DNA from 3 places in the Dactylosporangium sp. NBC_01737 genome. Region 3 is predicted to be linked to each of the others. Evidence: riboswitches for the same ligand, from Rfam matches in the RefSeq annotation. Region 3 holds a riboswitch; each other region holds the start of a gene.
What was found. A riboswitch is a leader RNA that binds a small molecule or an ion and turns the genes downstream of it on or off. The one in region 3 is predicted to bind ZMP and ZTP.
Positions count from the first base shown of each region.

Region 1: another riboswitch for ZMP and ZTP. It lies ahead of OHA72_RS08170 (bifunctional 5,10-methylenetetrahydrofolate dehydrogenase/5,10-methenyltetrahydrofolate cyclohydrolase); the one in region 3 lies ahead of glyA (serine hydroxymethyltransferase).
Region 2: another riboswitch for ZMP and ZTP. It lies ahead of OHA72_RS43720 (hypothetical protein); the one in region 3 lies ahead of glyA (serine hydroxymethyltransferase).

Region 1 is NZ_CP109153.1:1,881,374-1,891,271, reverse strand. It holds gene OHA72_RS08200 (N-acetylmuramoyl-L-alanine amidase) at 1-203, shown strand, start outside; gene OHA72_RS08195 (GNAT family N-acetyltransferase) at 253-930, opposite strand; gene OHA72_RS08190 (hypothetical protein) at 1,081-1,833, opposite strand; gene OHA72_RS08185 (ParB/RepB/Spo0J family partition protein) at 2,122-3,165, opposite strand; gene OHA72_RS08180 (ParA family protein) at 3,162-4,466, opposite strand; gene rsmG (16S rRNA (guanine(527)-N(7))-methyltransferase RsmG) at 4,828-5,505, opposite strand; gene OHA72_RS08170 (bifunctional 5,10-methylenetetrahydrofolate dehydrogenase/5,10-methenyltetrahydrofolate cyclohydrolase) at 5,593-6,459, opposite strand; ZMP/ZTP riboswitch at 6,472-6,556, opposite strand; gene OHA72_RS08165 (Jag family protein) at 7,518-8,165, opposite strand; gene yidC (membrane protein insertase YidC) at 8,281-9,327, opposite strand; partial or broken gene yidD (membrane protein insertion efficiency factor YidD) at 9,339-9,610, opposite strand; gene rnpA (ribonuclease P protein component) at 9,607-9,898, opposite strand, start outside.
Region 2 is NZ_CP109153.1:9,550,898-9,560,795, forward strand. It holds gene OHA72_RS43685 (UbiA prenyltransferase family protein) at 1-700, opposite strand, end outside; gene OHA72_RS43690 (hypothetical protein) at 747-1,022, opposite strand; gene OHA72_RS43695 (hypothetical protein) at 1,104-1,691, shown strand; gene OHA72_RS43700 (GDSL-type esterase/lipase family protein) at 2,227-2,565, shown strand; gene OHA72_RS43705 (hypothetical protein) at 2,580-2,834, shown strand; gene OHA72_RS43710 (hypothetical protein) at 2,882-3,469, shown strand; gene OHA72_RS43715 (hypothetical protein) at 3,462-4,040, shown strand; gene OHA72_RS43720 (hypothetical protein) at 4,000-5,070, opposite strand; ZMP/ZTP riboswitch at 5,100-5,185, opposite strand; gene OHA72_RS43725 (hypothetical protein) at 5,254-5,781, shown strand; gene OHA72_RS43730 (pyridoxamine 5'-phosphate oxidase family protein) at 5,863-6,318, shown strand; gene OHA72_RS43735 (dihydrofolate reductase family protein) at 6,328-6,882, opposite strand; gene OHA72_RS43740 (sigma-70 family RNA polymerase sigma factor) at 6,939-7,877, opposite strand; gene OHA72_RS43745 (ArsR/SmtB family transcription factor) at 7,939-8,706, shown strand; gene OHA72_RS43750 (SDR family oxidoreductase) at 8,784-9,482, shown strand; gene OHA72_RS43755 (septum formation family protein) at 9,646-9,898, shown strand, end outside.
Region 3 is NZ_CP109153.1:109,882-119,779, reverse strand. It holds gene OHA72_RS00615 (hypothetical protein) at 1-3,292, shown strand, start outside; gene glyA (serine hydroxymethyltransferase) at 3,367-4,629, opposite strand; ZMP/ZTP riboswitch at 4,664-4,751, opposite strand; gene ilvD (dihydroxy-acid dehydratase) at 4,820-6,664, opposite strand; gene OHA72_RS00600 (acetolactate synthase large subunit) at 6,891-8,756, shown strand; gene ilvN (acetolactate synthase small subunit) at 8,758-9,276, shown strand; gene ilvC (ketol-acid reductoisomerase) at 9,297-9,898, shown strand, end outside.

The DNA.
Region 1 (9,898 bases), 1.8 Mb from region 3:
TGCCCGCGGTTCGGGTCGACGTGGGCTACCTGACGTCGCCGTCGGACCGGGAGCGGCTCATCGACCCCGCGTTCCGTGAGCGGGTCGTCGAGGCCATGATGGCCGCGGTGCAGCGGATGTACCTGCCGGTCGAGGCCGACGTGCCGACGGGCTCGATCGACGTGAGCCTGCTGCGGGCGCTGACCAACTCCAACTCGATCTGACCGCTACAGCAAAAGGGGCCCCGTCCGGGGCCCCTTTTGCGTGCGGGTCTCAGGGCTGCATGCTCCGTGTCGCCGGACGCACCGGCAGGACCGGCCGCAGCAGCGACTCGGGGCTCATCGACCCGAGCAGCTTCTCCAACGCGTACTCCACGTCCGACTTCCACGACAGCGCCGTGCGCAGCTCCAGGCGGAGCCTGGGATAGCGCGGGTGCGGGCGGACCGTCTTGAACCCGATCGACGTGAAGAAGTCCGCAGGAGCGAGGCAGCCCCGCTCGTTGCGGCCGGCCTCGTCGACCTCGCCGAACTTCGCGTCGCCGAACGCCTCGATCGCCTTCACGCCGCGCTTCGTCAGGTCCCGCGCGACGCCCTGGACGAGCATCCGGCCCAACCCGCCGTCGGCGAACGGCTGCACCACGTGCGCCGTCATCAGCAGCACCGCGTCGGGGGAGACCGGCGACGTCGGGAACGCCATCGAACGAGGCACGTACGCCGGGGGCGCGAACATCACGAACCCGGCCGGCATGCCGTCGACGTAGACCAGCTTGCCGCAGGAGCCCCACTCGAGCAGCGTCTGCGACACCCAGGCCTCCTTCTCGAGGCCCGGGTCGCCGTTGGCACAGGCCCGGTCGGCCGCGACCGGATCCAACTCCCAGAAAACGCAGGCGCGGCACGATCGAGGCAGATCCTCGAGAGTGTCAAGCGTCAGACTTACGAGACGTCGCGACATTGGCCCATCTCCGCGCGCTGCTTACGTTCGGTCAACCGTCATGATGGTACGCACCCATCAGCGGCGGTGGGAGTCATCCGGTCAGAGTTCCTCATCTTGCTCGCCCGGTGCCGCTCATCGTCCTCACCAGCACCGCGCGACGCGGTTGCATCACGGTGTGTCCGGCGTCTTTTCCTTCGTCAACGTCGGCGTTTTCGGCTCCTCGCCGGCAGCCTTGTCGGTGCTCGCGCCGTCGTCGGCCGGAGCGCTGGCGGCCGGCTCCGGTGGTTCCACGTGTATCCCTGCGTCGCCGAGCGCGGCGTCCGGATCGACGGTCCGGGCCTCCTCGCGGAACCTCGCCGGCGCCGTCCAGTTGATCCGCGGGGGCTCGGCAAGCGGCCGGCCGCCGAACTCCGCCAGCCATGCGGCGACCAGCGCCAGGTTTTCCCGCCACTGGTCCTCCGGGATCGGCGGCAGGATGTCGTCCCACAGCGCGAGGAACGTGCCCTGCAACTGCAGGCGTCCATACGGTCGCGCCAGGAACCACAGATGGAGATGCGCCGCGCCGTCGCCCCACCGGTTCACGTGGACCCGCGCGACGCCGTCGAGAGAACGGATCGCCCGCTCCAGCCGCACGGTCATCACACCCAGCTCGGCGGCGAGCATGTTCGGCAGGTCGCCGAGGTCCAGGTGCGACCGCGACTCGAGGATCAACACGGCCGGGAGCCCGGTCGGCCGGTCGAGGCTGCGCACGCGCCACCGGTCACTCACCCAGATGTACGCCTCGTCCGGCGCCCCGCACGCCCGGCACTCGGCCGGGTTGTCGCCGTGCCGCGGCGGCTCGATCGGCACGGGGTCGAGCAGGCGCTTCACCCGGAGGTCACCCTCGAAAGGGAACGTCGGCCAATAAGTAAACGAGGGCAGCTGCGATGGCGTCTCGGGCACGTGCCCGACCCTAGCCGAACGCGGCGCCGGTGTCCGCACCCTGTGGGCAGTGCACCCATCTGGACCTTCGTCCACAGGCACCCAAGCCCTCTACCACGTGGTTTCACGTGAAACGGCGAACCTGTGGATAACCCCTGTGGATAAAGTTCGCTCAGCGCCATCCTGAGAGCAAAGCGAAACGGCCGGACTTTTGGGTCCGGCCGTTCTGATTCGGCTTTTCGCGGCGGTACGGCGCAGCTGCTCCCGTTGGCCCTGTCGGTGCTGGCGTTACTGCTCCCGCTGGCCTCGCTGGTCGACGCCGATGATCCCGACGATCCGCTCGAGGTCGTCGACGGTCGCGAACTCGATCGTGATCCGTCCCTTGCGCTGACCGATGTCGACCTTGACCCGGGTGTCGAACCGGTCCGAGAGCCGGTCCGCGAGATCGGACAGCGCCGGCGCGTGCGGCTTGGCGCGACGCTGCGGCGCGGCCTTCTTCGCCGTGGCGCCCTCGGACACCGCGAGCGAGACCATCTCCTCGGTGGCCCGGACCGACAGCCCTTCGGCGACGATGCGGTGCGCGAGCGTCTCCTGCTCCTCGGAGCTGTCGAGTCCCAGCAGTGCGCGGGCGTGCCCGGCGGAGAGCACACCCGCCGCAACCCGGCGCTGCACCTGTGCGGGGAGGTTCAGCAGCCGGATCGTGTTGGAGATCTGCGGACGGCTCCGGCCGATGCGCCGGGCCAGTTCCTCGTGCGTCGCGCCGAACTCTTCGAGGAGCTGCTGATACGCGGCCGCCTCTTCCAGCGGGTTGAGGTTGGCGCGGTGGATGTTCTCGAGGAGTGCGTCGCGGAGCATCGCGTCGTCACGGGTTTCCCGGACGATCGCCGGGATGACGTCCTTGCCGAGCGCCTGGGCGGCGCGCCAGCGACGCTCGCCCATGACGAGCTCGTACTTCTTCGTGACGCCCGCGTCGCCCTCGTCGCCTTCGGCCTCGATCGGCTCGGGGAGCTCGCGGACGACGATCGGCTGGAGGAAGCCGACCTCCTGGATCGAGGTTTTCAGCTCCTCGATCGCCTCGTCGTCGAAGACCTGCCGGGGCTGCTTCGGGTTCGGCACGATCGAGGTCACCGAGATCTCGGCGAAGCGCGCGCCGGGGACCGGGGCGAGCTGCTCCACCGGAGCGGCAGTCACGCCGTTCGTGGGGGAGTCGGTCGCGGCCGGGGGAGTCGCCAGCGCGGTGGCGGTGCCGCCCGCCCCGGTCTCGGCCGGCGCGGCGGTGGGGATGAGGGCACCGAGCCCTCGTCCGAGACCTCCACGTCGGTTCGACTTCATGCCACTCCTCCAACCTGCGCGTCTTGCGCACCGCGCAGCGCGATCTCCTGCGCCGCCTCGAAGTAGCTCACCGCACCGCGGGAGCCCGGGTCGTACGTCATCACGGACTGGCTGTAGCTCGGCGCCTCGGACACCCGGACGTTGCGGGGGATGACCGCGTTCAGGCACTTCGGGCCGAAGTGGTTCCGCACGTCCTGCTCGACGAGGTCGGCGAGCCGCGTGCGCCGGTCGTACATCGTCAGCAGCACCGTCGAGATGTCGAGCTTCGGGTTCAGGTGCGACCGGACGAGCTCGATGTTGTTCGTGAGGGCCTGCACACCCTCCAGCGCGTAGTACTCGCACTGGATCGGGATCAGGACCTCCTCGGCGGCGACGAGCGCGTTGACCGTGAGCAGGCCGAGCGACGGCGGGCAGTCGATGAAGATGTAGTCGTAGTCGCTCCCGCCGGCCTCGATGGCCCGCTTCAGGCGCGACTCACGGGCGACGACGGAGACCAGTTCGATCTCGGCGCCGGCGAGGTCGATCGTCGCGGGGACGGCCCACAGGTTCGGGATGCCCTCGACCTGTTGGGTCACCGCGTCGAGCGGTGCGCCGTCGATCAGGCAGTCGTAGACGTCCGGTACACCGGAGTGGTGTGGGACGTTGAGACCGGTGGAGGCGTTGCCCTGCGGGTCGAGGTCGATCACCAGGACGCGGTTGCCGTGCAGCGCCAGGGCGACGGCGATGTTGACCGCCGTGGTGGTCTTCCCCACCCCGCCCTTCTGGTTTGCCACGCACATGGTGCGCCGCCGTGGTGGGCGGGGCATGGTGATCTCCCCGCTCGGGTTGAGGATCTCCACGGCGCGCTTGGCCTCCTGTGCGAGCGGGGGGTCTTCGGTTTCACGTGAAACGTACGCGTCAGTCATTGCGCCCTCGGTATCCGCGGTGACGACGGACGGGTGTGGCCGGGGGGACGGAGTACTCCGTCGCTCGGACCTCATGTCGGCTCTCGTCTCGGCTTTCGCTTCGTCTGCAGCGGATTGTGAATCGGCTTTGGGCACGACCGGTTTTCCGCCCCGGCCGTAAACAGTACCGGTAGTTGCACGATCGACCCGCCCGCTGCCGCGAAACTCCACCGTGGCGCCGCGTGTCGTATCGGCAGGATTCTCAGCCCGCGGTTGAGGGACGGGTCGAGCGGGCGGACGGACCCCCCAGCCCTCTATTCCCTCGCCGTTGCGTGCCGCCTCGCCAGCCCTCGTTTCACGTGAAACATGAGGGCCGGCGTCGCCGTAGTCCGGGTTATCACCGCTGTCGCGCACCATGTCAGTCCCGTCCTGCTCGGAAAGATGTGCACTGCCGGCCGTCAGCGACGCGGTGCCCACCTCCGGAGCACCGCCCGACACGAGGTCTTGATTGGCCGCGGTGACCGGCGCCGGGAACGCAAGAACGGCGCGCGGCCAGCCTACGGCGCACAGGCGGCCTGAGCTATGGCTCATCGGCGCGTCGTCGGTCTTGTCACTCTCACCCGGCCGCAAGAAGACCAAAAAGCCGTCGACTCGGCGGAGAAGACCGCCGAGTCGTTTCGCCGGCGCCATCGGCCAGCCGCTGCCACAGTTCCTGATGTCCATCGTCGAACCCCCGCGTTCCCCCGTATCCGGGGACGCTCTCGGCCCGCCCCCGGGTTTACCGCCCGCGCTTGCCTTTCCGGCGCTGCGCGATTTCCCGTTCCCGCACGATCTCGACGACTGTCGTCGGCTCGGCGAGGACGGCGTCCCCGCACAGGTGTACCGACGGCGCACCCGCGCCGAGCCGGCTCAGGGCCTCCGCGTGCTCGGCGATCTCTGCCGCGGCGGAAGCTCCCTTAAGCGCAAGCAGTCGCCCACCAACGGCGGTGAGGGGGAGACACCAACCGGCAAGCCGGTCCAGTGGTGCGACTGCTCTGGCGGTGACGACATCGGCGAGGGGGAGCTTCCCGACGCACTCCTCTGCCCGCGCCCGGACCACGGTGGTCCGCTCTAGGCCGAGCGCCGTCACCGCTTCGGAAAGGAACGCGGTACGTCGTGCGAGCGGCTCGACCAACGTGACGAACAGGTCGGGACGAGCCACTGCCAGCACCATACCGGGCAGCCCGGCGCCGGAGCCGACGTCGACGACCGTGGCGTCCGACTGAATCAAATCGCCGAGGACGGCGCAGTTGAGCATGTGCCGTTCCCAGATCCGCGGCGCTTCCCGCGGCCCGATCAGCCCTCTGATCACCCCGTCGGTGACGAGCAACTGAGCGAACCGCTCAGCCAACGGAAGCCGATCGCCGAACACCTTCTCGGCGGCGGGCAGCACCTCTTGCGGAACAGCACCATCCATACGGTCAAGCAAATCACGCTCGCCCCGCCCGCCGGCCCGCGAGGGCAGTCCCGGGCCGCTACTGCTGTGCGGCCCGGGACCCATGTTTCACGTGAAACGTCGCTCGGCAGCCGCGACGGCGTTGCGGAAGAGCATGGCCACGGTGGTGGGACCCACCCCGCCGACGCGCGGCGTGATGGCACCGGCCACCTCGGCACAGGACTCGTCGACGTCGGGCAGAAGCCGGCGACCCTCGTACCGGACGCCGCCACCGATGACAACGGCACCGGGCTTCACGTGCTCGGGCTGGATGATGCCCGGCACACCGGCGGCGGCGATGAGAATGTCGGCCCGCTGGGTGTACCGCGGCCAATCGGCGACACCGGTGTGCACGACCGTGACGGCGGCGTTGGCCGTCGGCCGCTTCTGCGAGAGCAGCATCGCGAGCGGCCGGCCCAGGGTCGCGCCGCGTCCGAGGATCACGACCTCCCGCCCGCTGACGGGAATCTCGTAGTGCGCGAGGAGCGCCTCGATGCCGGCGGGCGTGCAGGGGAGCGGTCCGGGCATGCCGGCCGCGAGACGCCCCAGGTTCAGCGGGTGCATGCCGTCGACGTCCATGTCCGGGTCGACGCGCTGCAGGGCCACGTCGTAGTCGAGGTGCTTCGGCGTCGGATACTGGATGAGCAGACCGTGCACATCGGGATCCGCGTTGAACCTGTCAATGACGGCGTGCAGCTCATCCTGCGTGGTGTCGGCGGGCAGGTGCTCGTGCGGCGACGCGAACCCGAGCTCCGCCGCTTGGCGCTGCTTGATGCGGATGTACCCGGCGCTCGCATCGTCGTCGCCGACAAGAATCGTCGCGAGCGACGGGACGACACCGCGGGCGCGGAGCGCGGCGACGCGGGTGGCGACGTCGGCCAGGATCTGCTCGGCCACGGGGGCGCCGGGCAGGAGTACGGCAGTGGTCGTGGACATACGACTCCTCGACGTGAGGACCCAGGCGGTCGACCCTCACTACTCGAGCTCCCCGATGGTCCGTCCCATCCTGGTGCCGCCAGTCGCGTCTGTCTCCATTGTCCCCGATCCCCGAGCCGCCCGCCCACGCGGGGACAAAGCCCACGCCGCCCGGATCACCGCCTTGCGCAGTGCCCCCAATCTCCGTGATCTCCGTGATCTCCGTGATCTCCGTGATCGAAGTCGTCCCGTGGTCGCGGGGGCGGCCAGGACGAGCCTTCGATCACGAGGAGCCTCGCAAGAACGGCGCGGCGCCGACGTCGGCGCGATCGCGTGCCCGCCGCCGCGCTGCAGATCCTGCCTCTCGTGATCGAAGTCGCCGCGTGGTCGCCCCGCCGGCCGGATCCGTCCTTCGTTCACGACGCGGACGAGCCGCTCGGCGCAATGGAGCCGACCGTCAAAGTCCGCATCACACATGACCACGGAACTACCGTGCCACCACTGATCCACCGAAATTCCGTGATCACTGGCAACCCCGGCCACCCGGCGCGCCCCCACAGAATGACGCGGTCGACGCACCGGTCGCTGATCAAAAGTCGCGTGCGGGCCGCCCCGGCGGCCAGATCCGACCTTCGATCACGAACCGCCAAAGCACGACGCCGATCCAGCCGACGCGACCGGCCGACGCGACCGGCCGACGCGACCGGCCGACGCGACCGGCCGACGCAACCGGCCGACGCGACCGGGGCGGAGCCGACGCGATTGGGCGCACTCCTTGTCGGATTCTTTCGCCCGTGATCGAAGTCGCCGCCTGGTCATCGGAACGGCCAGAACGAGCCGTCGATCACGAGGGGGGGCGGGCGGGCCGGTCCGGGGGCAGGCGAGGTCAGGCCGTCAGCGTCGCCGTCCACGACCGGGTCGTCGCGCTTACGAACAGGGTGGGCGCAGAGCGGAGCGATCGGGCACCCGCTGCCCGTGCTCGCGGGGTCGGACGGACGAAGGCGGGGCGCCCCCTGAGGGACGCCCCGCCAACGGCAGAACGGGAACAGCGGAACAGCGACGGCTGGTTGCGGGAGTCGTCAGGCGACCGGGCGGACCACGATCCGGCGGGCCGGCTCGACGCCTTCCGACTCGCTCTCCACGCCCGGGAGCGCGTTGATGACGTCGTGGACGCACTTGCGCTCGAAGGCGCTCATCGGCTCGAGCCTGACGGCCTCGCCGTATTCCTTCACCTTCTCGGCGGCGTTCTTGGCGATCGCGCCGAGCTCCTTGCGGCGCAGGGCCCGGTAGCCGCCGACGTCGAGGAGGAGACGGCTGGGGGAGCCCGTCTGCCGGAAGACCGCGAGGCGGCTCAGCTCCTGCAGCGCCTCAAGGGTGGCGCCGCGCTGGCCGACGAGCGCCTGGAGGCGGCGGCCGGAGCCGTCGCCGCCCTCGACGACCTCGACGACGGGACGGCCGCTGACGACGAGCTCGTCGATGTCGCCGTCGTAGTCGAGGATGTCGAGAAGGCCCTCGACGTAGTCGGCCGCAATCTCGCTCTCCCGGAACAGGTCGGCCGCCGCTCGGCCGTTGCCGCCGGCGGCTGCCGGCGTGGCGTCGCCGTCGCCTTCGCCTTCGCCGGCGTCGTCGCCGTCCTCGACCTCTTCGAGGTTGGCGTCCTGATCCAGAGCGTCGCCCTTGGTGCCGCGCGCGTCGAGATCACTGGTGGTGTCGGTCACGAAACTCATCTCCGCTTGTTTGGGGCGCCGAGGCGCCGTCACAGGTCGTCGGTGAGGGGTGGTGGTGCACAGGGAGCGCCCGCTCGCCGGTCCCGGGGTGAGGGGTGGGACCGGCGTGGTCGCATCAACCCGACTGCCGCTTCGCGGCGCCACCCTTCTTCGGGTTGATCGGCTTGGCGCCGGGCTTCGGGGCGAGCGCCCGGCCGTTGGTCTGCTTCGCTGCGGCCGCTGCCGCCTGCTGCGCCGCGGCGTCGTCCTTGGCCTTGCTCAGCATGGCCCGGAAGCCGCCGGCCGGCTTGGCCGCCGGGGCGCCGCCCTTGGTCAGGGACGTGGTGCCCGCCTTGGCGCCGCCCTTGTACGGGGTCGTGTTCGCGGAGGCGCTCGGCGGCGGCGGGTACTTGTGCAGGACCCAGTACTGCTGCCCGAGGGTGATCGCGTTGTTGGTGACCCAGTAGATGATGACACCGATGGGGAAGTACCAGCCGGAGGTCAGGGTGAAGAACGGGATGCCGTAGAGCATGAACTTCTGGATCATGCGCTGCTGCGGGTCGGTGTTCCAGCCCGTCTTCATAATCATCTGACGCTGGGTCAGGTAGGTCGTCGAGATCATCAGCGCGACCAGGAGGGCGGCGACAATCTTGACGGTGGTCGAGTTGGCCTCGATCTTGGCGAGGTCCGAGGCGCTGCTGCTGAACTTGGCGACGATGGGGGCGTCGAAGAGCCGGGCGTCGACCGCACCCATGAACTCCGGGATGCTCCAGCCGTACAGCTCCATCTGGTGGTCGGAGGTGCCGGGCTTGAGGTGGCGCAGCACGTGCAGGAGGCCGATGAAGACGGGGATCTGCAGGAACATCGGAAGGCAGCCCATGAGCGGGTTGACCTTCTCCTCCTGGTAGAGCTTCATGACCTCCTTCTGGAGGGTCTCCCGGTCGCCCTTGTGCTTCTCCTGCAGCTCTTTCATCTTCGGCTGGATCGCCTGCATCGCACGCTGCGACTTGATCTGCTTCACGAAGATCGGGAACAACACGACGCGGACCGAGATCACCAGGAAGACGATCGCGAGAACCCACTGCCAGTTGGTGCCGAGCGTGCGGTGGTCGGGCACGACCTTGTCCCACACGGTGTGCCAGAACAGCATCACCTGCGAGATCAGCCAGTAGATCCCGCCCATCAGCTTGCTAATCACGACACTGCTCCAGTCACGTCGACTCGGGCTCGGGCGAGACTCCCCGGCGCGGTGGCACCGGATCGAACCCACCGGGGTGGAATGGGTGGCAGCGCAGCAGCCGCCAGGTCGCGAGACCGATTCCCCGGATCGCGCCGTGAGTGCCGACCGCCTCCAGGGCATAAGCGCTGCACGACGGGTAGAACCGACAACGCGCCGGCAACGCCGGGCTTATCCAACGACGGTACGCGACGATGGGAGCGGCAACGACCCGGGCTCCGACGTTCATCGACGTCCCTCCCGGCTCTTGGGACGGCGCGCGGCCGTCAATGCTGTTTCAAGGTCACGGCCGAGGTCCTCGAAGCTCGCCGAGGCAGAGGCGGGCAGTGCACGGACGACGATCATCGAAGCTGAAGGCAGTGCGGCCATGTGCGATCGGATCAGGTGACGAAGGCGTCGCTTCACCAGGTTTCGGACGACGGCGTTGCCGACGGCCTTCGACACGACGAAGCCGGCCCGCGCGGGCACGGCACCCGCGTCACCACTGCTGGTTACCCCGTCGGCCCCCGAGTCACCC
Region 2 (9,898 bases), 4.5 Mb from region 3:
GCACCGAGAACGCCAGCGCCGACCCCCACAGCGCGATGCCGAGGCGGTGCGCGAACCGGGCCCCGAACCGCACCGCGAACGTGGTGTCGCCGGCTCCGGTGTCGGCGGCGAGGTCGGTCACGGTCGTCGGCACGTACAGGGCGGCGGCGAAGAGCAGGCCGATCAGCCCGAACTGCCACGGAAACTCCCACGGCGGACGCGTGATCGCCCAGCCCGCGGCCGGCGACACCACACCGACCACGAGCGCGTTGACCGCGACGTCCCAGCCCGGCCTGGTCTTCAGCCGCAGCGGCGGCACGCTGTACGCCCAGCCGAGCAGCAGCACGCCGGCGACGCCGAGCACGAACAGCGGCCCCACGTACAGCGCGGCGGCAACGGCGGTGAGCGCGATCCACCGGTACCACATCCGCAGACGCTTCGCGGAGACCGCGCCGGTGACCAGTGGTGCCGTCGCCTTGCGCGGGTTGTCACGGTCGCTGCGCAGGTCCTGCAGGTCGTTCTGGGCGAGCACCGCACCCCAGATCAGCGGCCCGAGCACGAGCAGCGCCACCAGCGCCCGGGGCGCGTCAGCCCGGTCCGGCAGCCACGCGTGCCCGGCCAGGACGGTGCCGAGATACGCGGGCACCCACGACACCGGCCAGAACCACGGCCTCGACACGGCCACGAGCAGCGCGGCCGGGCGTTCCAACACCGCTGTCATGCTTCGATCATCGTCCTCAATGCCTGAGCCCGCACTGAGAGCCGCGTCATGCCCCCGTGATGGGCTCCGCCCACGCCGCGTGCGTGAACTGCCACTCGCCGGCGACCCGGTGCCGCACCCGCGGCTCGTGACGGATGGTGTACCGCAGCCCCTCGATCTCCACGATGCCGCACTCCGGCCCCGGCTGGTCGACCGACTCGGACTCCACGGTCACCGGCCAGCCGGCCTTCGTCGCCTTGTGCCGCCACACCTCGAACGCCCGCTGCTTGCCGTTCTCCTCGCTCACCTTCGCCAGGATCTCAACCGGATCGACCCGTGCCATATCGCGTACTCCCTGCAGAAGGCGTTTCGGACTGCGTCACCGTAGCCGGAACTGTCGTACCCCGCGCTTACGATCCGGAACGTGAGCGATGCGTACACGGTCTTCTGGCCGCAGGACCGCTGCCTCGCCGCCCGGGCCGCGGTCATGGCCGGGCGGCCGCTCGAGGTGCTGTTCGGCGGCCCGCACCTCTCCCTGCCCAGCTTCGCCCGCGCGAAGGTCACCGCCGGCGACCTGGTCTACCCGATCGGCGTCTTCGCCCAGCGGCTCTACGTGCTGGGCAGGATGCGCGTCACCGCCGTCCGCGACGTCGAGGACGGCGAGACGGACCGGTTCCCGCACTGGCGCTTCCTGGCCGACGGCTGCGTCAGCGAGACCGTCCTCGGTGAGGCCGGCACCCTCCTGCGGCAGGACGCGACGGTGCCGGCCGAGGCGGTGCGGCGGCTGACCTACCGTTCACTGCGGGCGACCCGCACCCTCAAGCACGTCGACGACGACGGCCTGCTGACCCGTTCGCTGGGCGTGCAGGGCATCTACCGCCTCGCGGAGCACAGCGCCCTGGACCTGGACGCGGCCCTGGACGCGCCGGCGGACCCGACGGCGCCCGCGTTCGGCCCACCCGTGAGATCACGCCCGACGCCACCGCCGGCGCAGGTCGAGGTCCTGTTCTGATGCGCCGGGCCCACGCCGGGCCCACGCCGGGCCCACGCCGGGCCGGGCGGGGTCGCCGTCGAACGCGGCGGTCTGCAGGTCCAGCCGCTGGGCAGGGGGAACGTTGCTGCGGTAGTCGCCGTATCCGGCGCGTGCAGCCGGTGCAGGGCGCCGGCGCGGCGTTGACCGCCGGGTCGCGGCAGGCCGGGTCCGACCAGGTCGTCGGGGTCGGCGAGTTGTCGACCCGCCCACGGGTGGGTCGACCTCGAAGCAGGACCGGTGTCCGAGCGGGGCCACCGCCCGCGACCCGGCGGGAGTTCGGCAGCTCGGCGGCCCGCGGTTCTCCGCGTCGCCGGGGGATCCGCAGCACCAGAGCATCGAGCCGGGCCGCCGGCACGGCCACGTCCTCGTCGTCGGCCCCGGCGATTCGGCAGTCGGGGGCGAGCCCGCCAGGACGTTGCTCACCCGGCGCACCACGACAGCCGCCCCCGCGTCTGGCATCGTCGCCGCGGCATCGCATGGAAGGAACGGGGCGGCGGCGGTGTTGTCCACGGGTGTGACGCTCACGCTCGCCGTGCTCGGCGACTCCATCGCATACGGGCAGGGCGCCTCCAGCCCGGATGACACCGTCGGTGCGCGGCTGGCTGCCTCGCTGACGGCGGCCGGCACGCCCACGCGGGTGCGGGTCTTCGCGGTGCCCGGGGCGGACAGTCAGGGGCTGGCGGAGCAGGTGCGGCGGGCGACGGCGGCGGCGCCCGGTGTGGCGCTCATCATCGTCGGCGCCAACGACCTCACCCACTTCGTCCCGCCGCAGCGGGCCGCGGCGCTGCTCGGCGCCGCCGTGCGTGACCTGCGCGCCGCCGGTGCTCAGCGGTCGCGCCGGCACCCGACCTGAGCGTCATCCCGTGGGTGCCGCCGCAGCTGCGCCTCGCGGTGCGGGCCGGCAGCCAGGCGCTGCAGCAGGCGCAGACCCAGGCTGCGCTCGCCGCCGGTGCCCGGGTCGCGGACATCGGGCGGAGCGCGGCGGCATTCGCGGCGGAGCCCGCGCTGTTCAGCCCCGACCGTTTCCACCCGTCCAGCGCCGGGTATGCGGTGATCGCGACCGCCCTGCTGGCCGCCGTCCGCGCGGCCGCCGCCCTGGTCCGCCCCGCCCCGGCCACGTGAGCGGTTCGCTGGGCGTACCCCTGGCGCCGGGTCCCTAACATCGAGCCATGTCTCGGCATCTGCGCCCATCCGACGCCACGCCGAGGCCGCCCTGGTGGCAGCGATGGCCTGACGCGCTGCGGATCTCCGGCATCGCGCTGGTGCTGTTCTTCGCGCATCTGGTGGTGCCGACGATCCCCGGCAGCCTGGTCGATCCAGTGCTCGAATACCGGGAGGACGGCTACGCGGTCACGGTGAAGCCCGGCGACGGCTGCCTGATCTTCCACCGGGACACCTCCTCGCGCGGTGGCGACGAGATCCTGCCGTACTGCCCGGCACGCATCCCCGACGGCGCGAACGGCTGGGCGCCGCAGCTGCGGGACTTCTACACCGTCGACCCGGCCACCAGGCTGGTCACCGAGCTGGTGCAGTTCGGCGTCGTGCCCGACCAGGTGACCCGGGTCCGCTCGACGTTGCCGGGCGGCCAGATCGTGGAGACGCCCACCCGGCGCGTCGACGGGGTCGCGCATCCGGTCGTCGCGCTGCACCTGCGCAACACGGCGTTCCCCGTCGACCTGACCGAGACCGGCGGGCGCAGGGTGTTCGTCCGGCTGGAGCTGTTCGACGCCGGCGGTCGGGCGGTGCCCGTTGTCTGAGCCCCGGCGTCCCTGGTGGCGGGTCAGCCGCAAGGACGTGGTCGTCGTGCTGCTGCTCGCCGCGGTCACCGTGTACCTGCACTGGCCGCGCCCGCCGGCCGGGCCGACCCAGCTGCTCCGGCAGGGCACCGTCGGCGGGACCGGATGGAGCGTCCTCGGGCAGCGGGCCGGCTCCGGCGACGCGTGCCTGCAGGTCCGCGTCGCCGGCGCCCGCCGCGCGCTGATGTGCGACCAGCACTGGGACCGCGACGTGCAGCAGCTCTCGCGCGCGGCGGGCGGGCCGCCGTCGCTGCTGGTGGTCCGTTTTCAGGGCACGGAGCAGGTGCTCGTCGTGTCCGTGCTGTACCGCGAGATCGCCACCCTGCGCGCACCGGACGGCGACCGGGCGGTGCTGCACACGGCGCCGCTGTTCGACACCGGGATGGCCTACGTCGCCGACGTGCTCGCCGCCGACGACGCCGCCGCCCTGCAGGCGTTCGCCGCCGACGGCGAGCCGCTGTTCTACCAGTACGTCCCGTGCGGGCCCGCGCTCAGTGCCGGAACAGCCGGATCCCGGTGCGGACGAGGGTGATGCCGCGCCGGTCGCACTCCTGCTGCACCGCGGCCGACCGGATCGAGTCGCCGGGTTCGGCGATGTACCGCACGCCGTGCCGCGCCGCCTCTTCGACGTTGTCGGCGAACGGCAGCGCACCGTCGGACACGAACGCGACCCGGTCCAGCGCCCGCAGCCACGCCGCCGGGTCGGGGACGTCCCCGGCCCTGCGGAGCTGCTCCGCGACCCGGTCCTGGATGCGCGCCGATGACGCCTGCACGGACGGGTGGCGGCGCAGCCACCACGTGTCGGCCTTGGCGCCGGCCAGTCGCGTGCAGTCCACCCGCGACTGCTGCCCGGCGCCGATCCCCAGCGCCATGCCGTCACGGACGTACGCGACCGAGTTCGACTGCGTGTGCCGCACCACGACAAGGCCGAGCAGCAGGTCGTCGACGGCCGCAGCGGGCAGCCGCGGATCCGTGAGCAGTTCCCGCGTCAGCGGTACGCCGTCGCGAGGCTGGGTGAGGCGCAACCCGTACACCTCGCGAGCCTCCACCGCGGGTGGCTCGAACGCCGCGTCGGCCTCCACGACGAGGAACCGGCCGCCCTTCTTCGCCGCGAGGGACGCCACGACGCCAGGCTCGTATCCGGGTGCGACGATGCCGTCGGAGACCACCCGCCGCAGCAGGTCCGCCAGCTCCTCGTCCACGGGCTCGGACACGGCGACGAAGTCACCGTAGGAACTCTTCGGGTCGGCGTCACGGGCCCGCGCGTACGCGCCCGTCACCGCCCCGGTCGCCGCCGGGTCCAGCTGATATGTGGCGGCCGTCACCGCGTCGAGCGGACCCGCGGTCGCGGCGCCGGCAGGTGAGACGTGCTTGAACGACGCCGCGACGGGCCGCCCGAGCGCGGTCGCGGCCTCCCGCACGAGCTGCCAGGCACCCGCGGCGTCGAGGATGTTGATGTACGACGGCTCCCCGCGCACCACCCGCAACGGCCGGGTGCCGGGGTCGATCGGCGTCGCGGTCGCCGTCTGCTGGTGCGGGTTCATGCCATACCGCAGGTTCATACTGCCTCCGATCGCAGGACGTCTGCTTCCGGAGGCACCCAGGCGGTCGGCGCCACACCCTCGATCCGGCCGGGTCCCCGGTGGTGCTCCACCTTCGCCAGTACCCGGCCACCCCCAGCATACCGATCCACCTGGCATGATCATGTCCGCCGGACACCGCCGGCCGGGGGAAGGTTGACGCCGATGGGACTCTTCAAGCGCCGCGCGCTGCCGCCGGCAGAGCGGCTCATGGCCGCCGCCGGGCTGCCGACCGGCGGCGGCGCGGTCCCGATGATGGACCTGGTCATGGAGGTCGCACCACGGCGCAACGCCCGGATCACGGCGGTCCTCGCCGTCGTCGAGGACCTCCTCGCGCAGCCCGGCGACGCGCAGATCGTCGCGCTGAAGTTCATCGAGAACCTGCAGAACGCGGCGTCCCACGGTACCGACGGCCTCCTCACCGTCGAGGAACTCCTGCCGATGTGCGGCCCCCGCACGGTCGAGGGCTGGGAGACCGCGAACCGCTTCTGGGCGGCCGTCGTCGCCTGGTGCGACGCGAACGGGCAGCAGCTCGAAACGTCCGCCTCACTCGACGTCGTGCAGCACCAGGGCCTGCGGTCCCTGCTGTGGCCCACGACCCGCAGGCTCCCCGACGGCCGCCGCGTCGACCTGAGCCACGTGCTGCTCTACGAGAAGGCGACCGGCACACCGATCACCGCCTTCACCCCGTAACGCCTGCAAGGTGCCGAGGGTGGCGACGGCGGGCAACGGGGCCGAAGCCCCGGTGCCGGCCATCGGTGCGATCATCGGTGTATGACGGCATGGCGAGACGTCCAACAGGCAGCGCCGGAGTTCGCTGAGCGGGTGCAGGCGCTGTTCGACGCCCACAGGCACAAGACCATCGCCACCCTGCGCGCCGACGGGGCGCCGCGGATCTCCGGCATCGAGGTGGTCTTCGAGGACGGCGAGCTGGTCTTCGGCTCGATGGCGAACGCCCGCAAGGGCGCTGATCTGCGCCGGGATCCCCGCTTCGCCCTGCACAGCGCGACGGTCGACCCGGTCGAGGGCGCTGAGGCGGCGTGGCCGGGCGAGGCGAAGGTCTCCGGCCGGGCGGTCTCGGCCGGGGCGGTCACCGACGGGCCGGACGGCGACCGCTTCCAGGCCGACATCGCCGAGGTCGTGCACACCCACCTCAACGAGGCCGCCACGCTGCTCGTCGTCGAGTGGTGGACACCCGCGCAGGGGCTGCGCCGCGTCGAGCGCGAGTGACGCCGGCCGTCATCGTGCGGGGCGGTGGTAGCGGCTGAGGACGGTGTCGCCGAGGTGCTCGGCCGACCGGCATTCCAGGTAGGTGGGCGGGCAGTCGGGGAAGAGCCGCTGCCCGGTGCCGGCGATGGTGGGGAACGTCAGGAGCCGGTATTCGTCGATGAGGTCCTCGGCCAGCAGCGCGTGCACGATGCTGAGGCTGCCGGCGACGATCAGGTCGCCCTGCGCCCGCTTGACGGCGCCGATGAGGTCGCCGGCGATGACGGACGAGTTCGCCCACGCCGAGACGTCGGGCAGGGTGGTGGAGGCGACGAGCTTGGGCACGGCGTTCATGCGGGCGGAGAAGGGGTCGTCGCGGTGCGGCCACAGCTTGGCGAAGTGCTGCCAGGTGACGCGGCCCAGCAGCAGGGTCCCCCCGTCGAGGGTGCTGCCGAGGCGGAACTTGTCGCCCGCGACCGCGCCGGGTCCGTGGCGGAACGCCCAGCCGCCGGTCGGTGTGCCGTCCCTGCCGTCGGGGTCGGACACGATGCCGTCCAGGGTGATGAACTCGATGACGATGACGCTCACGATGGTGTCCTCTCGGTCGGTGCTCGCCGGGTATGTACCAGCGGCACCGCCGGAACTCATCGCGGCCGGCGCAACTCGTCGGAAGGAATTTCGCGAGGCAGGTCGAAGAGGCCGAGCACGGCCGGGTCCGCGAACGTGACGTTGCGCGCCACCCGGCCGCCGGTGACGCTGAAGACCTGCAGCGTGTGCAGCCGGAGCCCACCGGCGGGTTGCGGGGCGTACGCGGCGAGCGCCGGCTGCCCGTTGGCGGTGAGGTGCTTGACGGCCCACCCGGTGCCGCGGGTCCGGAACACCCGATCCATGAACAGGCCGTAGTCCCGGCTGCCGCGCAGCCACAGCGGCACGGGCGGCATCTCCAGGATCGCGTCGTCGGTGAGCAGCCGGACCAGGGCCGGCACGTCGCCCGCCGCGAACGCCCGCGCGTACCGGTCGATGACCGCGCGCGTGCGCGGGTCGTCGGGCTCGGTGACCTCGTCCATGTCGCCGACGCCGGTCAGCGCGGCACGGGCACGTTGCAGCGCGCTGTTGACGGCCGGGACCGTGGTGTCCAGCTGCCCGGCGACCTCGGCGGCGCTGAAGTCGAGCACGTCGCGCAGCAGCAGGACCGCCCGCTGGCGGGGCGGGAGGAACTGCACGGCCGCCACCAGGGCGATCCGCAGGTCGGTGCGCACCTGCTGGTCCACCCGCGCGTCGGGGAACGGCTGCAGCCAGGGAATGTCGGGTGCCGGGGTGAGCGGCACGCCGGGGTCGTCGCCGGGCGCGCCCAGCCCGGAGGGCAGCGGCCGCCGGGCCCGGCCCGCCAGCGCCGTCAGGCACGCGTTGGTGGCGATCCGGTACAGCCAGGTGCGCACCGAGGCCCGGTCGCCGTCGTAGGAGTCGCGGGCCTTCCACGCGCGCAGCATCGCCTCCTGGGCCAGGTCCTCCGCGTCGTGGAACGAGCCCAGCATGCGGTAGCAGTGCGCGATCAGCTCGCCCCGGTACCGCTCGTAGTCCACCCGCCCATCATGCCGGTTGACATTATGCAGGTAACTGCCTGCATAATGGGTCGTGGGCGACATGGAGCAGGTCTTCAAGGCGCTGGCCGACCCGACCAGGCGGCTCCTGCTCGACCGGCTCCGCGAGCGCAACGGTCAGACGCTGCGCGAGCTCTGCGAGCAGCTGGCGATGGCCCGCCAGTCGGCCACCCAGCATCTCGACCTGCTCGTCGCGGCCAACCTCGTCACCGTCGTGCGGCGAGGGCGGGAGCGCCTGCACTACCTGAACCCGGCGCCGATCCACGAGATCGAGGAGCGCTGGATCTCCGGCTTCGACCTGCCCCGCCTGCGGGCACTGCGGAGCATCAGACACCGCGCAGAGGAGCACGCCATGGCATCCGTGCCGACGTATGTGTACGTCACCTACATCCACGCGACCGCCGAGCAGGTCTGGCGGGCGCTGACCGACGCCGACCTCACGGCGCGGTTCTGGGGCCACGCCAACATCTCCGACTGGCGGCCCGGCTCGGCGTGGGAGCACCGGCGCACCGACGGGTCGGGCGTCAACGACGGGGCCGGCAAGGTGCTCAGCGCCGAACCGCCGACCCGCCTGAGCATCACCTTCGAGGGCCCCGAGGGCGGGGAGCCGGATCCGTCGGTCGTCACGTTCGTCGTCGAGCCGCACCAGGACATCGTGCGTCTCACGGTGACGCACGAGCGCCTCGGCGACATGGCCGAGTTCAACGACATCTCCAGCGGCTGGCCGGCGGTCCTGTCCAACCTGAAGTCGTTGCTGGAGACCGGCGACGTGCTCCCGCAGGCACCGTGGGAGATGGCCACCGCCCGGTAGCGGTCCGGGACGGACGGCTGATGTCCAGCGGCCGGCCGATGCCATACGGTGACCGGACCACCCCAGGAGGTAACCGCATGGAGATCGACGGGTCCGTTGCACTGGTCACCGGCGCCAACCGGGGGCTCGGCCTGCACATCGCGCGGGAGCTGCTCGCGCGCGGGGCGGCGGTGTATGCCACGGCCCGTGACCCCGGCGCCGTCGACCTGCCCGGCGCGACGGTGCTGCGGCTCGACGTCACCGACCAGGCGTCCGTGCAGGCCGCGGCGGAGGCCGCCGGTGACGTCACGCTGCTGGTCAACAACGCGGGCGTGGCGACGTTCTCCAACCTCGTCGACGGCGACCTGGACAGCATCCGCCTCGAGATGGACACCCACTTCTTCGGCACGCTGCGGATGGTCCGCGCGTTCGCGCCGATCCTGGGCCGCAACGGCGGCGGCGCGGTCGTCAACCTGCTGTCGGTGCTGTCGTGGGTCACGTTCCTGGACGCGACGTCCTACAGCGCGGCGAAGGCGGCCCAGTGGAGCCTGACCAACGGCGTGCGGCTCGAGCTCGCGCAGCAGGGCACGCAGGTCAGCGCCGTGCACCTGGGCGCCGCGGACACGGACATGATGGCCCGCTGGGAGATCCCGAAGCTCGACCCCGCGTTCGTGGCGACCGCCGTCGTGGACGGGGTGGCCCGCGGGGACCTGGAGATCCTCGTCGACGACGCGGCCGCCGGCGCGAAGGCCGCCCTGGCCGTCGACCTGCGGGTGGTGTACCCGCAGCTGGCCTGACGGAAGCTCCTTCGCCGACATGGTCCGGTGGAACGGCGCCCCACTCCCCCCGGCGCCGCCTGGTCATCGACATCGACCCGTACGGCGGTTGACAACGCACGGCGAGGCGAAGACAGTCATCATCTCCACCGTCCGGTGGAACTTCGCGGGGGCTCTGGAATCGATGATGATGCGTGTCCGGGCGGCGATCGCCGTCGTGCTCGCCGGTGTGCTGCTCGGGGTGTCGGGCTGCGCTCTGCGTCCCTCCGGCGCCGACGGCGACCTGCTCGACGACTGGCAGCCCCTCGCGGCGCCGAAGTTCGACGTGCCGAGCATCGGGACGTGCCTGGACAGCCCGATGAAACCGGCGTTCGACCCGACCTTCGTGCGGGCGGCCCCGATCGAGTGCGACCGCGGCCACACCCTCGAGGTCGCCC
Region 3 (9,898 bases):
CGGCGACACCTCCCGCACAGAGGACCGCTCCGAGGACCGTTCCGAAAGCCGCAGGGACGCTCCGCCCGACACCCCGTCGCACCTGGAGGATGACGTTTCCAGCACCCGTCGCGGTGGCGACTTCGAGGAAGACGGCGCGGTCCGCGACCGGTTCGGCCGGACCGGCCGCGACCCTGACCCGATCGCCCCCGCCAGCGACTCGTGGGAGTCCCGCACCACCCGCGAGCTGGTCGGTTCCTGGGACAGCGAGTCGGCCAACAAGCTGGCCGCCTGGGCCGCGGACTCGGGCTCCGACCCCGCCTCCCCGCGCGATGACCGCCTGACGCTCGACGACTTCGGCAGCCAGGCCGCCGCCGACCGCGACTACGACCGCGACCACGACCACGACCGCGACTCGCGGCGGCCGTGGTCGTCGGGGCGCGACGAGACCCTGGCCGCGGAGGAGGAGTCGCAGCGGCGGGTCGGGCGCCGCCGCGCCGACCCCGACGACGAGCCGGCCGCCGACTGGCGCACGCCGGCATCGTCGTCCCCGCCGCCCCCGACCACCTCGTCCTCATTCTCGTCGTCGGAGCCTTCTTCGTCGGGGTCGTCGCCGTTGTTCGGGTCGTCGCTGTCGGGGGTCTCCGCCGGGGGCGCTCCGGAGTCGCCGCCGGACCGGTTCGCGTCGCTCATGTCGGAGTTCGACCGCCTCGCCAGCGACCCGGACCGGTTCGGGTTCGCCTTGGACGGCCCGGAAGACCTCAACGCGGCGCCCCGGGACCCGGGTTCGTTCGCGTCGGAGCCCGGCCCGCCGCCGAGCCGCTTCGACCCCTCCGCCGGCGCTGATCGCTTCGCCTCGCCGCCGCCGCCGGAGCGGGCCTGGTCTTCGGACGCGGGCCCGGGCTGGTCGTCGGACCGCGACCGGGCGTCGGGGCCGGGCGGCGACCGTGCGGACCGGGGTGGCGCCCCGGATCGCGACAGGCCCGGCCGTGCGCCTGCCGACACGGGACGGTTCAGCACCGGCGCCGGTGAGCGCCCCACGCAGCGTCCTGCCGAGCGGCCCGCGTGGACCGGCAGCCTCTTCGACGGCGACAAGCCCGAGCTGGTCGCCGAGCCGCTCGAACTGCGCCGTTCCTGGGAGACCGACGCGGAGGCCCGCTCCGTGCGGCGCCGCGACCGCCAGCAGCCCGGCAATCCCTTCACGGACGACCCCGTCTCCGGCGCTCCCACGTCGGGCGTGCCCACCTCCGGCAGCCCGACCTCAGGCGCACCCCGGTCCGGCACCTCGTTCGCCGGCTCCTCCACGGACGGGTCCTGGTCCACCGGGTCGTCCGCCGGTGCCGCTTTCAACGGCCCGTCGACCGCATGGCCGGTCTCCTCCGCTCCCACGCCCGGCGGCCCGGCGGCCCCCTCCGGGTATCCACGGTCGGATCCGCACCGGGCGGACCCGCCCCCCGGCACACCCCGTGCGAGGTTCGCGTCCGAGTCGCCGACCCGCCCGGACCGCTCTTGGGACTCCCCGGCATCTGACCCTTCACGCACCGGCCCGCAGTCGCCCTGGCCGGGCTCGTCGCGCCCCGACCCGTCACACTCGGACGGGCCGCCGGCGGAGTCCGCCTGGCCGGAGCGCCCCCGGTCGACACCTTCCCGGTCGGAGGCCCACGACCGCCCGGGCGCCGCACGGCCGGACGTTTCGTGGCCGGACGCTGCCGGGTCGGACGTTTCGTGGTCGGACCAGCCGCGGGCAGGGTCTTCGCGGTCGGACGTGCCGCCGATGGAGCAGCCGTCGGCGGGGGCGTCGTGGCGGGAGCGTTCGCGGGCCGACTCGTCGTCGATGGACGCGCCGTCGGCTGGGGCGTCGTGGTCGGGTCAGACCCGGTCGGACGCTGCCGGGTCGGGTGCCGCGCGGCCGGACATTTCGTGGTCGGACGCTGCCGGGTCAGGTGCCGCGCGGCCGGACGTGACATGGTCGGACGCTGCAGGGCCGGGCGCCGCGCGGCCGGACGCTGCAAGGTCGGGTGGTGCACGGCCGGACGTGACGTGGTCGGACCAGCCGCAAGCCGGGTCTTCACGGATGGGCGCTTCGCCGTCGGGTCCGTCGTCAGCGGACCTGGCGGACGGGTCGTCGTGGTCGGAGCGCTCGCGGGCGGACTCCTCACCCTCGGACGGGTCGCCGGTGGAAGTTTCGTGGTCTCAGCAGTCCCGGTCCGGATCTTCGTGGTCCGAGCGGTCGGGAACGGACCCGTCGTCGATGGACGTGCCGTCGGCCGGGGCGTCGTGGTCGGGTCAGGGCCGGCCGGGCGCTGCGCGGCCGAACGTCGGCAGGTCCGACGTGTCGTGGTCGGACGCTGGGCGGTCGGATGGTGCAGGGGCGGGCGTTCCCGGGCCGGGTGGTGCGCGGCCGGACGTGTCGTGGGCGGACCAGCCGCGGGCCGGGTCTTCGCGGCCGGGCGGGCCGGCGATGGATGAGCCGTCGGCGGGAGCTTCGTGGCCGGATCGGACCCGGCCGGACTCCGTGCGGCCGGACGCTTCCTGGTCGGATCAGCCACGGCCCGGTGCTCTGCGCGGGGACGCGCCGTGGACGGAGCACGGGCCGGGGGAGTCCGGGCAGGCGGATGGGCGGCGAGGGGCGGGAGCCGGAGCACAGCCCGGCGACTGGGGCGCGGCGCCCGCCGAGGACGAGCCTGCCTGGTGGGACGCCGAGGCGGCGCAGAACGCACGCGGCAGGGTCGACGAGGAGCCACCGGCGGAGCAACAGCCGGCGGCGGGTGGCAAGCGTTCGCTGTGGGGGCGTTCCAAGGCGGGCAAGGGGCGGAAGGGGCAGCCGGCTGAGGCCGCGCCGCCCGCGAACGGTCGTCCCGCCGCGGCAGCTCCGGCGGCCGAGGACGACTGGGCGTCCGAGCCGGCCACGGGACCGGGCAGGGAGCCCGGGCGGCGGTCCGGGGCGCCCGCCGAGCGGCCGCGCACCCCTGAGCAGCCACGCACGCCCGGGCGGGCGGGCCCACCTGAGCGCGCCGGTTCGGCAGAGCGGGCCGGGGCGGCCGGACGGCCGGCGTGGGCCACTGACCCGACGTCGGGATACGAGAGCGATCCGAGCGGCGAGTTCACCTCCGAGAGCCGGGCCCGCCTCGGGTCACGCACCGGGCCGGGCGGCAACGGCGGCGAGCAGGACCGGGGTGCCGCGGTGCCCGGTCAGCGGCAGCGGGCCCGCGACATGATGTTCGACGACGACGTGGCGCCGTTGGAGCTCAACCTCGACGAGGAGCCCAAGAGCCCCGACCAGCGTTCCCGCCGGTTCCTGCGCCGCAAGTAGCCAGGCAGCACAGCCCAGACCGGTCGAAGGCCGGATCCAGATGTCAGCGGATCCGGCCTTCGAGCGGCAGAGGGTCAGTGCCAGCCGGGCATCGGGTACGCCGACAGCAGCTCGCGCACCTCGGCGGCGATCGTGTCCAGGGCCTGGTCGTCGTCCTTGACCGCGGCGTCGACGGCGCGGGAGATCCAGTCGGCGACCTGGGGCATCTGCGCCTCGGTGAGGCCGCGGGTGGTGAGCGCGGGCGTGCCGATGCGCAGGCCGGAGGGGTCGAAGGGCTTGCGGGTGTCGTACGGGACGGTGTTGTAGTTGGTCTCGATACCGGCGCGGTCGAGGGCGCGGGCGGCGGGCTTGCCGCCGATGTTCTTGCCGGTGAGGTCGATCAGGATGAGGTGGTTGTCGGTGCCGCCGGAGACCAGGTCGAAGCCGCGCTCCAGCAGGGCGGCGGCCAGGGCGCGGGCGTTGGCCACGATCTGGTGGGCGTAGACGCTGAAGGACGGCTGTGCGGCCTCGCGCAGCGCGACGGCGATGCCCGCCGTCGTGTGGTTGTGCGGGCCGCCCTGCAGGCCGGGGAACACCGCCTTGTCGACGGCCTTGGCGTATTCGGCGTCGCAGAGCAGCATGGCGCCGCGCGGGCCGCGGAGCGTCTTGTGCGTGGTGGTGGTGATGACGGAGGCGTGGCCGACCGGTGAGGGGTGGGCGCCACCCGCGACCAGGCCGGCGATGTGCGCGATGTCGGCGACGAGGACCGCGCCGACCTCGCGGGCGATCTCGGCGAAGCGAGGGAAGTCGATGGTGCGGGGGATGGCAGTGCCGCCGGAGAAGATCAGCTTCGGGCGTTCGCGGAGGGCGATGTCACGGACCTCGTCGAAGTCGATCAGGCCGTCGGAGCGGCGGACGGTGTACTGCACCGGGCGGAACCACGCGCCGGTCGCCGACACGGCCCAGCCGTGGGTGAGATGGCCGCCCATCGGCAGGGCCATGCCCATGACCGTGTCGCCGGGGGCGGCCAGCGCCATGTACACGGCGAGGTTCGCGGGTGAGCCGGAGTAGGGCTGCACGTTGGCGTGCTCGACGCCGAAGACCGACTTGGCGCGGGCGATCGCCAGCTCCTCGATCGGGTCGATGAACCGCTGGCCCTCGTAGTAGCGCTTGCCGGGGTAGCCCTCGGAGTACTTGTTCGTCAGGACGGTGCCGGTCGCCTCGAGGACGGCCTGGGAGACGTAGTTCTCCGAGGCGATCATCCGCAGGGTGTCGTGCTGGCGGGCGGCCTCGCGCTGGATCAGGTCCGCGAGGTCAGGGTCTGCCGACGTGATGGTGGGCAGGGCGGGAACATGCATCGGGGCTTCCTCCCGTACAACGGCATACGCCGATCACGGGCACCCAGGCGCGCGGTGCCAGCGATAAGGAAGCTCCCCGGTGGTCGGTTCCACCTTGATGTGCGCCAGTCGCGGGTACAACCACGATGCTAGTCCACAAAAGGACCCGGCTCCTGGGCCAATTCGGCCGAAGTGGCCCAGGAGACACGGATCACGGCACCTTGCGGTAGGCGCCGTCGCTGGCCGCGGTGGCCATCGAGGCGTACGCGCGCAGCGCGGCGGAGACGGGCCGCTCGCGGTCCACCGGCGTGTACGGGTGCTCGCGCTTCTCCTGAGCCACCCGGCGCGCGGTGAGCACATCGTCGTCGACCGCGAGAACGATCGACCTGTGAGGGATGTCGATCTCGATCCGGTCGCCGTCCTCGACGAGGGCGATGAGGCCGCCGCCCGCCGCCTCGGGGGAGATGTGGCCGATGGACAGGCCGGAGGTGCCGCCGGAGAACCGGCCGTCGGTGATGAGCGCGCAGGCGCGCCCCAGGCCACGGCCCTTCAGGAACGACGTCGGGTAGAGCATCTCCTGCATGCCCGGCCCGCCCTTCGGTCCCTCGTACCGGATGACGACGACGTCACCGGCGACGACCTGCTTGGCCAGGATGCCGTCGACCGCGGACTCCTGCGACTCGAAGACCTTGGCCGTGCCGTTGAAGACGAGGTTCTCGTCCGGGACGCCGGCGGTCTTGACGACGCAGCCGTCGGGGGCGACGTTGCCGAAGAGGATCGCCAGGCCGCCGTCGGCGGTGTACGCGTGCTCCTTGGAGCGGATGCAGCCCTCGGCGGCGTCGGTGTCCAGCGTCGCCCAGCGGTTGGACGTGGAGAACGGCTCGACGGTGCGGACCCCGCCGGGTGCCGCGTGGAACAGCTCCAGCGCCGTCTCGGAAGCGGCGCCTGAGCGGATGTCCCAGGACTCGAGCCAGCTGGACAGATCCGGAGAGTGCACGCTGCGGACGCCCGTGTTGAGCAGGCCGGCGCGGTTGAGCTCGCCGAGGATCGCGGGGATGCCGCCGGCGCGGTGGACGTCCTCCATGTGGTACTTCGGGCTGTTCGGCGCGACCTTCGACAGGCACGGCACTCGGCGGGAGATGCCGTCGATGTCGGCGACGCTGAAGTCGACCTCGGCCTCGCGGGCGGCGGCGAGCAGGTGCAGGACCGTGTTGGTCGAGCCGCCCATGGCGACGTCGAGGGCCACCGCGTTCTCGAACGCCTCGCGCGTGGCGATCGCGCGCGGCAGGACCGAGGTGTCGTCGCCCTCGTAGTACTGCCTGCACAGGTCGACGATCAGGGTGCCGGCCCGCTCGAACAGGGCCTTGCGGGCGGTGTGCGTGGCCAGGGTCGAGCCGTTGCCGGGCAGCGCCAGGCCGATCGCCTCGGTGAGGCAGTTCATCGAGTTGGCGGTGAACATGCCGGAGCACGAGCCGCAGGTCGGGCAGGCGGAGCGCTCGATCTCGCCGAGTTGCTCGTCGGTGACGGCCTCGTTGGCGGAGGCGATCATCGCGTCGATGAGGTCGAGCTTGGCGTGCACGACGCCCTCGATCGCGATGGTCTTGCCGGCTTCCATGGGGCCGCCGGAGACGAAGACGGTGGGGATGTTCAGGCGGAGGGCGGCGAGCAGCATGCCGGGCGTGATCTTGTCGCAGTTGGAGATGCACACCAGGGCGTCGGCGCAGTGCGCCTGCACCATGTACTCGACGGCGTCGGCGATGAGCTCGCGGCTGGGCAGCGAGTAGAGCATCCCGCCGTGGCCCATGGCGATGCCGTCGTCGACGGCGATGGTGTTGAACTCCTTGGCGACCCCACCGGCCTCGGCGACCGCGTCGGCGACGATGATCCCGAGGTTGCGCAGGTGGACATGGCCCGGCACGAACTGCGTGAAACTGTTGGCGATGGCGACGATTGGCTTACCGAAATCTGCGTCGGTCATGCCGGTGGCGCGCCACAGGGCGCGTGCGCCGGCCATGTTGCGACCAGAAGTGGAGGTTTTGGACCGCAGCTCGGGCATACTTGTGAGTCTGACACGTTCCAGATCGTGGGACCGGTTGACTCGGGCCGTGAGATGCGCGAGAGTGGGGACATGTCGTCGAGGTCGCTGCGAGTACTTATCATCTAGCGCGCCGACGCCTGCCGTCAGCGCGCTAGCCCCTCGTGCATCGCACGGAGGGGTTTTTTCATGTCCGAGCGAGTCTCCAAAGTGACCTGGACACCTTCGAGCGAAAGTGCGAAATGCGATGACGAGACCCACGCCTGAAGTCCTCGCCCACCGAGCGCACCCGGCCGCATCCGCGACGGGGTCGGTGCCGGCCGAAAAAGCCGACAAGTCGGACAAGGCCACCGTAGAGAAGAAGCCGGAGCTTCTGACCGGTGCGCAGGTGCTGGTGCGTTCGCTCGAGGCGCTCGGCGCGGACGTCGTCTTCGGCATCCCCGGCGGCGCGATCCTCCCCGCGTATGACCCGCTGTTCGACTCCGAGACCGTCCGGCACATCCTGGTCCGCCACGAGCAGGGCGCCGGGCACGCCGCCACCGGCTACGCGCAGGCCACCGGCAAGGTCGGCGTCTGCATGGCGACGTCCGGACCGGGCGCGACCAACCTGGTCACGCCGATCGCCGACGCGTACATGGACTCTGTCGCCATGGTCGCGATCACCGGCCAGGTCGCGTCGGCCTCCATCGGCACCGACGCGTTCCAGGAAGCCGACATCGCCGGCATCACGCTGCCGATCACCAAGCACAACTACCTGGTCAAGTCGGGTGAGGAGCTGCCGCGGGTCCTCGCCGAGGCGTTCCACCTGGCCTCGACCGGCCGCCCCGGCCCGGTCCTCGTCGACATCCCCAAGGACGTGCTGCAGAAGCAGACGACGTTCAAGTGGCCGCCGACCCTGGACCTGCCCGGCTATCACCCGACGCTGCACCCGCACGGCAAGCAGATCCGCGAGGCGGCCCGGCTCATCGCCGCCGCGAAGCGGCCCGTGCTGTATGTCGGCGGCGGCGTCATCAAGGCCCACGCGTCCGAGGTGCTGCGCAAGCTGGCCGAGCTGACCGGCGCGCCCGTCGTCACGACGCTGATGGCCCGCGGCGCGTTCCCCGACTCGCACCCGCAGCACATGGGCATGCCCGGCATGCACGGCACCGTCGGCGCCGTCTACTCGCTGCAGAAGGCGGACCTGCTGATCACCCTCGGCGCCCGCTTCGACGACCGGGTCACCGGCGACCTGAGCACCTTCGCGCCGAACGCGCAGATCATCCATGCCGACATCGACCCGGCCGAGATCGGCAAGAACCGGGTCGCGGACGTGCCGATCGTCGGCGACGCCAAGCACGTCATCGAGGAACTCATCGGCGCCGTCTCCGCCGAGTACGCCGCCGGGCACAAGGCCTCGCTCACCGGCTGGTGGGCGACGCTGGACGACATCCGCGGCCGGTACCCCCTCGGATACGAGGAGCCGTCCGACGGGACCCTCGCCCCGCAGTACGTCATCGAGCGCATCGGCAAACTCGTCGGACCCGACGCGATCTACACCGCCGGGGTCGGCCAGCACCAGATGTGGGCGGCGCAGTTCGTGCAGTACGAGCACCCCGCCACCTGGCTCAACTCCGGCGGTCTGGGCACCATGGGCTACGCGGTCCCCGCCGCGATGGGCGCCAAGGTCGGCCGGCCCGACAAGGTGGTCTGGGCGATCGACGGCGACGGCTGCTTCCAGATGACCAACCAGGAGCTCGCCACCTGCGCCCTGGAGGGCATCCCGATCAAGGTGGCCGTCATCAACAACGGCAACCTGGGCATGGTCCGGCAGTGGCAGACGCTCTTCTACGACCAGCGCTACTCCAACACCGAGCTGGGCACCCACAAGCACCGCATCCCCGACTTCGTGAAGCTCGCCGACGCGCTCGGCTGCGTCGGCCTGCGCTGCGAGACCAAGCAGGATGTCGACGCCACGATCGAGGCCGCGATGAAGGTCACCGACCAGCCGGTCGTCATCGACTTCGTGGTCGGCAAGGATGCCATGGTGTGGCCGATGGTCGCCGCCGGCACCAGCAACGACGAGATCATGTTCGCCCGCGGGGTCGCGCCCAAGTTCGATAAGGACGACGTCTGAGATGACCACACACACCCTGTCAGTCCTGGTGGAGAACAAGCCGGGCATCCTCGCGAGGGTCGCCGGCCTGTTCGCCCGCCGCGGCTTCAACATCGACTCCCTCGCGGTCGGTGAGACGGAGCACCCCGAGGTCTCCCGGATGACGATCGTGGTCAACGCGGAGGACAGCCCGCTCGAGCAGGTCACCAAGCAGCTCAACAAGCTGGTGCAGGTCCTGAAGATCGTCGAGCTCGACACCAACGCCAGCGTCCAGCGCGAGCTGCTGCTGGTGAAGGTGCGTGCCGAGCGGCCCGTCCGCTCGCAGGTCCTGGAGACGGTGAACCTGTTCCGGGCCCGCGTCGTCGACGTCTCGCCGGACGCCCTCACGATCGAGGCCACCGGCACGTCGGAGAAACTGGACGCACTGCTCCGCGACCTGGAGCCGTTCGGTATCAAGGAAATGGTCCAGTCCGGCGTCGTGGCCATCGGCCGTGGCTCCCGCTCCATCACCACGGGCCCTGCGCTCCGCGCCGCGTCCTGAACAACACGAAAGGAAAGACAATGTCCGCCGAGGTGTTCTACGACGACGACGCCGACCTGTCGTTGATCCAGGGCCGCAAGGTTGCGGTCCTCGGTTACGGCAGCCAGGGCCACGCCCACGCGCTGTCCCTGCGTGACTCCGGTGTCGACGTCCGCGTCGGCCTGCCGGAGGGTTCCAAGAGCCGCGCGAAGGCCGAGGAGCAGGGCCTGCGGGTCCTCTCGCCGGCCGAGGCCTCCGCCGAGGCGGACGTCATCATGATCCTGGCGCCCGACACCGCGCAGCGTTCCCTCTACGCCGAGTCGGTCGAGCCGAACCTCACCGCCGGCAAGGCGCTGTTCTTCGGCCACGGCCTCAACATCCGGTACGGGTTCATCACGCCCCCGGCCGACGTCGACGTCGCCATGGTCGCCCCGAAGGGCCCGGGCCACCTGGTCCGCCGCCAGTTCGTGGACGGCAAGGGCGTGCCGTGTCTCGTCGCGGTCGAGCAGGACGCGACCGGCAACGCGTTCGCCCTCGCCCTCGCCTACGCGGCGGGCATCGGCGGCACGCGCGCCGGCGCGATCAAGACCACGTTCAAGGAGGAGACCGAGACCGACCTGTTCGGCGAGCAGGCGGTCCTCTG